2 regions of the Variovorax sp. GW821-FHT09D04 genome follow, and region 2 is predicted to be linked to the other one. Evidence: predicted binding sites of a transcription regulator. Region 2 holds the regulator's gene; the other holds the start of a gene.

Region 1 (3,401 bases), on a different contig from region 2:
CGTGATCTCGGTGCACAGGTTCGACGAGTGCACCACGCCGGCGTGCTGCTGCGGCGAGCGCACGTTGCAGGCGTCCTTGAACGTGATCCAGGGGTGGCCGGTCTCGAACAGCATCGTGAGCATCTTGCGCCACAGGTCCGAGGCCTGGAGGGTGCGCGCGGGCTTGATCTCGCCGCGGGCGGCCTTTTCTTCGTAGGCGACGTAGGCCTTCTCGAAGTCGGCGCCGAACAGGTCGTGCAGGTCAGGCACGTTGGAGGGCGAGAACAGCGTCCAGGTGCCCTTTTCCATCACGCGGCGCATGAAGAGGTCGGGGATCCAGTTGGCCGTGTTCATGTCGTGCGTGCGGCGGCGGTCGTCGCCGGTGTTCTTGCGCAGCTCCAGGAACTCCTCGATGTCGAGGTGCCAGGTTTCCAGGTACGTGCAGACGGCGCCCTTGCGCTTGCCGCCCTGGTTCACCGCCACGGCCGTGTCGTTCACCACCTTCAGGAACGGCACCACGCCCTGCGATTCGCCGTTGGTGCCCTTGATGTGGCTGCCCAGTGCGCGCACGCGGGTCCAGTCGTTGCCCAGGCCGCCGGCGAACTTCGACAGCAGCGCGTTTTCCTTGATCGACTCGTAGATGCCGTCCAGGTCGTCGGGCACGGTGGTCAGGTAGCAGCTCGAGAGTTGCGAGCGCAGCGTGCCGGCGTTGAACAGGGTGGGCGTGCTCGACATGAAGTCGAACGAAGACAGCACTTCGTAGAACTCGATGGCGCGGGCTTCGCGGTCGATTTCGTTCAGCGACAGGCCCATGGCCACGCGCATGAAGAACGCCTGCGGCAGCTCGATGCGGGTCTTGCGCACGTGCAGGAAGTAGCGGTCGTACAGGGTCTGCAGGCCCAGGTAGTCGAACTGGTTGTCGCGCTCGGCCTTCAGGGCGGCGCCCAGGCGGGGCAGGTCGTACTGCAGCAGCTTCTCGTCGAGCAGCTCGTTCTCGACGCCCTTCTTGATGAACTGCGGGAAGTAGTCGGCGTAGGCGGTGGCGCGCTCGATCGGCATCACTTCGCGGCCGATGATTTCCTTGAAGATCGTGTGCAGCAGCAGGCGCGCGGTGGCGAAGGTGTAGTCGGGGTCCTTCTCGATCAGCGTGCGGGCGGCCAGGATGGAGGCCTTGTAGACCTCGTCCAGTGGCACGCCGTCGTACAGGTTGCGCATCGTCTCGGCGACGATGGGGGCGGCGGTGATGCTGTCGCCCAGGCCCTGGCAGGCCGATTCGATCAGGCCCTTGAGCTCGTTCAGGTCCAGCGCCACGCGCTCGCCGTTGTCGAGCACGTGCAGCGCCGGTGCGGCGGGCACGTCCTGCTCGCCCTGCTTCGAACGTTCCTGGGTGCGGCGTTCGCGGTACAGCACGTAGGCGCGCGCGATTTCATGGTGGCCGCCGCGCATCAGGCCGAGCTCGACCTGGTCCTGCACGTCTTCGATGTGGAAGGTGCCGCCGCCCGGACGCGAGCGCACCATGGCGCGGATCACGCCTTGCGTCAGCGTGTCGACGGTCTCGCGCACGCTGGCGGAAGCCGCGCCCTGGGTGCCGTGCACCGCCAGGAAGGCCTTCATCATCGCGATGGCGATCTTGTTCGGTTCGAAGGGAACGACGGCGCCGTTGCGACGAATGATCTGGTAGTGCGCAAGGTTCTGACCGGTGGGCGAGCCCGCAGTGTCTTGTTGCTGCTGCGGCGTCGCGGGGACGGCGCGGGGGGTCGACGGGGTGTTCAGTGCAGTTTGCATTCGCTTCCTCTCGGTTGTGCAATTCTTGTTGGTTGGCAAGGCCTCGCGGGCCTTGCGTCGGCGTTGTTGCCGAACGGGAAGACACTATATCTAGGGTGTCTGTGCCCTACAAGCCACTACAGGTAGTGTTTTCCTATGGACGCAACCCTTACAGGATTTGCGCCGCACTCAGCGCATCGCCAGCGATGCCGCGTGAATACTGGCCCATGGTGGCGCAACCCGCACGGGGCGCGGCTTGCGAGGCGATTTGGGCCTGCAGCCCGCATGGTTGCTACGTCGCGTGCCTGCGCTTGCGAGATTGCTGCGCTGCGAGAGCGGCGCATCGCGGGCCACGGAGCGATTGAAAAAATTAGCGCGCGACCACCTGCTCGGGAAACATCTGTGGATTCCAGCCGAGCTGTTCGCGCAGCAGGCGCCAGTCGAAACCGGCGCCGGGGTCCTGCTTGCGGCCGGGCGCGATGTGCTCGTGGCCGGCGATGTGGGTGATGGCGTAGTGCTGCGCGAGCGCGGCGCACAGGCTGGCCAGCGTCTCGTACTGCGCCTCTTCGAAGCGCTCGCCCTCGAGGCCTTCGAGCTCGATGCCGACGGAGTCATCGTTGCAGTTGCCGCGTCCGCGCCACGACGACACGCCGGCGTGCCAGGCGCGGTCGTCGCAGCTCACGAACTGCCAGAGCTCGCCGTTGCGCCGCACAAAGAAATGCGAGGACACCTCGAGCCCGCGGATCGACTGGAAGTACGGGTGCGCGTCCCAGTCGAGCCGGTTGGTGAAGAGCTGCTGCACGGCGTCGCCGCCGTACTCGCCCGGCGGCAGGCTGATCGAGTGCAGCACGATCAGGTCGGTCTGCGCGCCGACGGGGCGCGGGCCGAAGTTGGGCGAGGGCAGGGCCTTGGCGAAGCGGTACCAGCCGGCGCGCCAAAGTCTGTCGTCGCCGGCCGGTGTCGTGGCGAGGTCGTCAGTCGTCGGCATGCGCGGTGGCACCGTCGTCGCCGTTGGGCGTGGAGATGCCCAGGCGCGCGATGCGGTAGCGGATCTGGCGCAGGCTCATGCCCAGCCGCGCGGCGGCGGCCGTGCGGTTGAAGCCGCTCTCGTGCAGCGCGCGCACGAGGATCTCGCGCTCCTGCTGGTCGAGCCAGGCTTGCAGGTCGGAGGGCAGCGGCGGCGGCGCGGGCTTGGGCTCGACGGCGGGCGCGGGGACGGGAGCCACCGCAACGGCGGCTGGCGCTTCAGCGGATTCGCCGCGCGGCGCGGCCGGCATCGGCGTCATCGCGCCCATCAGGTCGATGTGCAGCTCGTCGCCGTCGTTCAGCGCCACGGCGCGGTGCAGCAGGTTCTCGAGCTCGCGCACGTTGCCGTCCAGCGGGTGCTGGGCCAGGCGCTGCAGCAGCGCGTCGGACAGGCGCGGCACGGGCAGGCCGCCGTCCTGCGCGATGCGCGCGAGCAGCGCAGTGCACAGCGCTGGCAGGTCTTCGCGGCGCTCGCGCAGCGCGGGCACGGCGATCTCGATCACGTTGAGGCGGTAGAACAGGTCCTGCCGGAAGCGGCCGGCCAGCACCTCGGCGTGCAAATCTTTATGGGTGGCGCTCACGATGCGCACGTCGACCGCGTCTTCCTGCGTCGAGCCGATGGCGCGCACGCT
Region 2 (3,401 bases):
GCTCGCTCGAAGGCGGCCTGCGCTACTACGTGGGCGCCGCCAACCTCGACGACGACGGCGGCTATGCCGCCAAGGTGCTGGCCGAACACGAGCGCCTGCGCCAGGTCGCCGCCGGCCGTGCGCCCTCGACGATGGTCGTGCCGCCGCCGACCACGGCGCGCGCACAGCCGATCCCGGTCGTGGCACCGGCCAAGCCGGCTGGCGAAGAGCCTGCCACCGGCAGCGAGCCGGCCAAGGTCGCCCTGCTCTCCGCAGTTTCCTGAGGCCTTGCCGGCCCTCCCGGCCCGGATGCGTGCGGGCCTGCGCTACACTCGGCCTGTACGCGACTGGCGATAGGCGCAGCACCCTGAAAAAGGTGCCACGCGCTGACGTGGAATACCACTGGGAAGCGTGCCGCCTGACCACAACAGGCGTTCAGCCGTTCGCCTGGGCAGCCCTTGTTTGGTTGAACAAGGACCTCGTCTTCAAAGGACTGCCATGTACCAACGCAATATCCTGGTCGAACAGACCGATCCCGAAATCTGGGCCGCCATTCAAGCCGAAAACGCGCGCCAGGAACATCACATCGAGCTGATCGCCAGCGAGAACTACGCCTCGCCGGCCGTCATGGCCGCCCAGGGCTCGCAGCTCACTAATAAATACGCCGAAGGCTACCCGGGCAAGCGCTACTACGGCGGCTGCGAGCACGTCGACGTGGCCGAGCAACTGGCCATCGACCGCGTCAAGCAGATCTTCGGTGCCGATGCCGCCAACGTGCAGCCGCATTGCGGCGCCTCGGCGAACGAAGCCGTGATGCTCGCCTTCCTGAAGCCCGGCGACACCATCATGGGCATGAGCCTGGCCGAAGGCGGTCACCTGACCCACGGCATGCCTCTCAACATGAGCGGCAAGTGGTTCAACGTGGTGAGCTACGGCCTGGACGCCAACGAAGCCATCGACTACGACGCGATGGAACGCAAGGCGCATGAGCACATGCCCAAGCTGATCATCGCGGGCGCCTCGGCCTACTCGCTGCACATCGACTTCGAGCGCTTCGCCAAGGTCGCCAAGGACGTCGGCGCGATCTTCATGGTCGACATCGCCCACTACGCCGGCCTCGTGGCTGCGGGCGTGTACCCCAACCCGGTGCCGCACGCCGACATCGTGACCTCGACCACGCACAAGAGCCTGCGCGGCCCGCGCGGCGGCATCATCCTGATGAAGTCGCAGCACGAGAAGGCGATCAACAGCGCCATCTTCCCCGGCCTGCAAGGCGGCCCGCTGATGCACGTGATTGCCGCCAAGGCCGTCGCGTTCAAGGAGGCCCTGACGCCCGAGTTCAAGGCCTACCAGCAACAGGTGGTCAAGAACGCCCAGATCGTGGCCGACACCCTCACCGCGCGCGGCCTGCGCATCGTGAGCGGACGCACCGAAAGCCACGTCATGCTGGTCGACCTGCGCTCCAAGGGCATCACCGGCAAGGAAGCCGAAGCCGTGCTGGGCGCCGCCCACATGACGATCAACAAGAACGCGATCCCCAACGACCCGGAAAAGCCGATGGTCACCAGCGGCGTGCGCATCGGCACCCCCGCCATGACCACGCGCGGCTTCAAGGACGAAGAGGCCCGCATCACGGCGAATCTGGTGGCCGACGTGCTCGAGAACCCGCGCGATGCGGCGAACATCGACGCGGTGCGCGCCAAGGTCCACGCCTTGACGAGCCGCTTCCCTGTCTACCGTTGATTTCGTAAATAGAAGAAGAGAAGCACTGGCCGCATGAAATGCCCTTTTTGCGGTCATCTCGAAACGCAGGTCGTCGAGACCCGCGTTTCGGAAGACGCCGACTTCGTCCGCAGGCGCCGCCAGTGCAGCGCCTGCGACAAGCGCTTCACCACGTATGAGCGCCCGGACGTCAATTTCCCCGTCGTGGTCAAGAAGGACGGCAGCCGCGCCGACTTCGACTCGACCAAGGTCCGCGCCTCGATGATGCTGGCGCTGCGCAAGCGCCCGGTGAGCATCGAGCAGATCGACAACGCCCTGCTGCGCATCGAACAGAAGCTGCTGGCCAGCGGCCTGCGCGAAATCGATTCGACGAAAGTCGGCGAACTCGTGATGCGCGAACTCAAGAAACTCGACAAGGTCGCCTACGTGCGCTTTGCCTCGGTGTACCGCAGCTTCGAGGACGTCGACGAGTTCCGCCAGCTGCTGCGCGACATCTGACCCCCGAGAAGGCGTGAACGAACCCGGCATGTCCTCTTCCCGACACGACGCCTCCCACATCGCCACCGCCCTGCGGCTGGCCACCTCCGCGATCCGCCTGACCGACCCGAACCCGCGCGTCGGCTGCGTGCTGTGCGACGCCAACGGCCGCGTGATCGGCCAGGGCCACACGCAACAGGCCGGCGGCCCGCATGCCGAGGTGATGGCACTGCGCGACGCGCAGGCCCAGGGCCATTCGACCGCGGGTGCCACCGCCTACGTCACGCTCGAACCCTGCTCGCACCATGGCCGTACCGGCCCCTGCTGCGACGCGCTCATCGCCGCCGGCGTGCGCCGCGTCGTGGCCTCGCTGGCCGACCCGAACCCGCTCGTGGCGGGACAGGGCTTCGAGCGCCTGCGTGCGGCGGGCGTCGAGGTCGAAGTCGGACCGGGCGCCGACGAATCCCGCGAACTCAACATCGGCTTCTTCAGCCGCATGATCCGCCAGCAGCCTTGGGTTCGAATGAAGATCGCCGCCTCGATCGACGGCCGCACCGGCCTGCACAACGGCGTGAGCCAGTGGATCACCAGCGAGGCCGCGCGCGCCGACGGCCACGCCTGGCGGGCCCGTACCGGTGCCGTGCTGACCGGCGTCGGCACGCTGCTCGAAGACAACCCGCGCCTGGACGTGCGCCTGGTCGACACGCCGCGCCAGCCCCACCTCGTGGTGGTCGACAGCCATCTCCAGACTTCGCCCGACGCTCACATTTTCATAGCTGGCCGCGCCGTCTGGATCTACGCCGCCAGCCGGCACAACGAAGAAAAGGCGGCCGCACTCGAAGCCCGCGGCGCCACCATCACCTGCCTGCCCAACCTGCACGGCAAGGTCGACCTGCCCGCGATGCTCCAGGACCTCGCGGCGCGCGGCGTCAACGAACTGCACGTCGAATCGGGCCACAAGCTCAACGGCTCGCTGCTGCGCGAAGGCTGCGTGGACGAGCTGCTGGTGTACCTGGCGCCCAAGCTGATCGGCAGCGGACTCGACATCGCCAGCCACCTGCATGCCGAAGGCCCGCTCACGTCGCTGACGGGTGCGTTGCCGCTCGAATTCAAGTCGGTGGACATGCTGGGGCCCGACCTGCGCATCGTCGCGCGCGTCGCCGGCCGCGACCGCTTCTGAGCCGCCGCCCACGCGGCGCGGCACATTCGCAGCCGCAAACCGG

The links. The regulator NrdR, encoded in region 2, represses ribonucleotide reductase genes. The targets are predictions, from matches to a motif close to CACNANATNTNGTG.
Region 1: the regulator NrdR is predicted to act here: its motif matches at 1,847-1,860, upstream of AC07O4_RS23365 (ribonucleoside-diphosphate reductase subunit alpha).

Annotation. Positions count from the first base shown of each region.
Region 1 covers NZ_JBWKPA010000008.1:173,202-176,602, reverse strand. The annotation lists gene AC07O4_RS23365 (ribonucleoside-diphosphate reductase subunit alpha) at 1-1,764, opposite strand, end outside; gene ampD (1,6-anhydro-N-acetylmuramyl-L-alanine amidase AmpD) at 2,114-2,731, opposite strand; gene AC07O4_RS23355 (sigma-54-dependent transcriptional regulator) at 2,718-3,401, opposite strand, start outside.
Region 2 covers NZ_JBWKPA010000003.1:500,902-504,302, reverse strand. The annotation lists gene AC07O4_RS12635 (lytic transglycosylase domain-containing protein) at 1-263, shown strand, start outside; ZMP/ZTP riboswitch at 313-439, shown strand; gene glyA (serine hydroxymethyltransferase) at 478-1,722, shown strand; gene nrdR (transcriptional regulator NrdR) at 1,756-2,199, shown strand; gene ribD (bifunctional diaminohydroxyphosphoribosylaminopyrimidine deaminase/5-amino-6-(5-phosphoribosylamino)uracil reductase RibD) at 2,228-3,358, shown strand.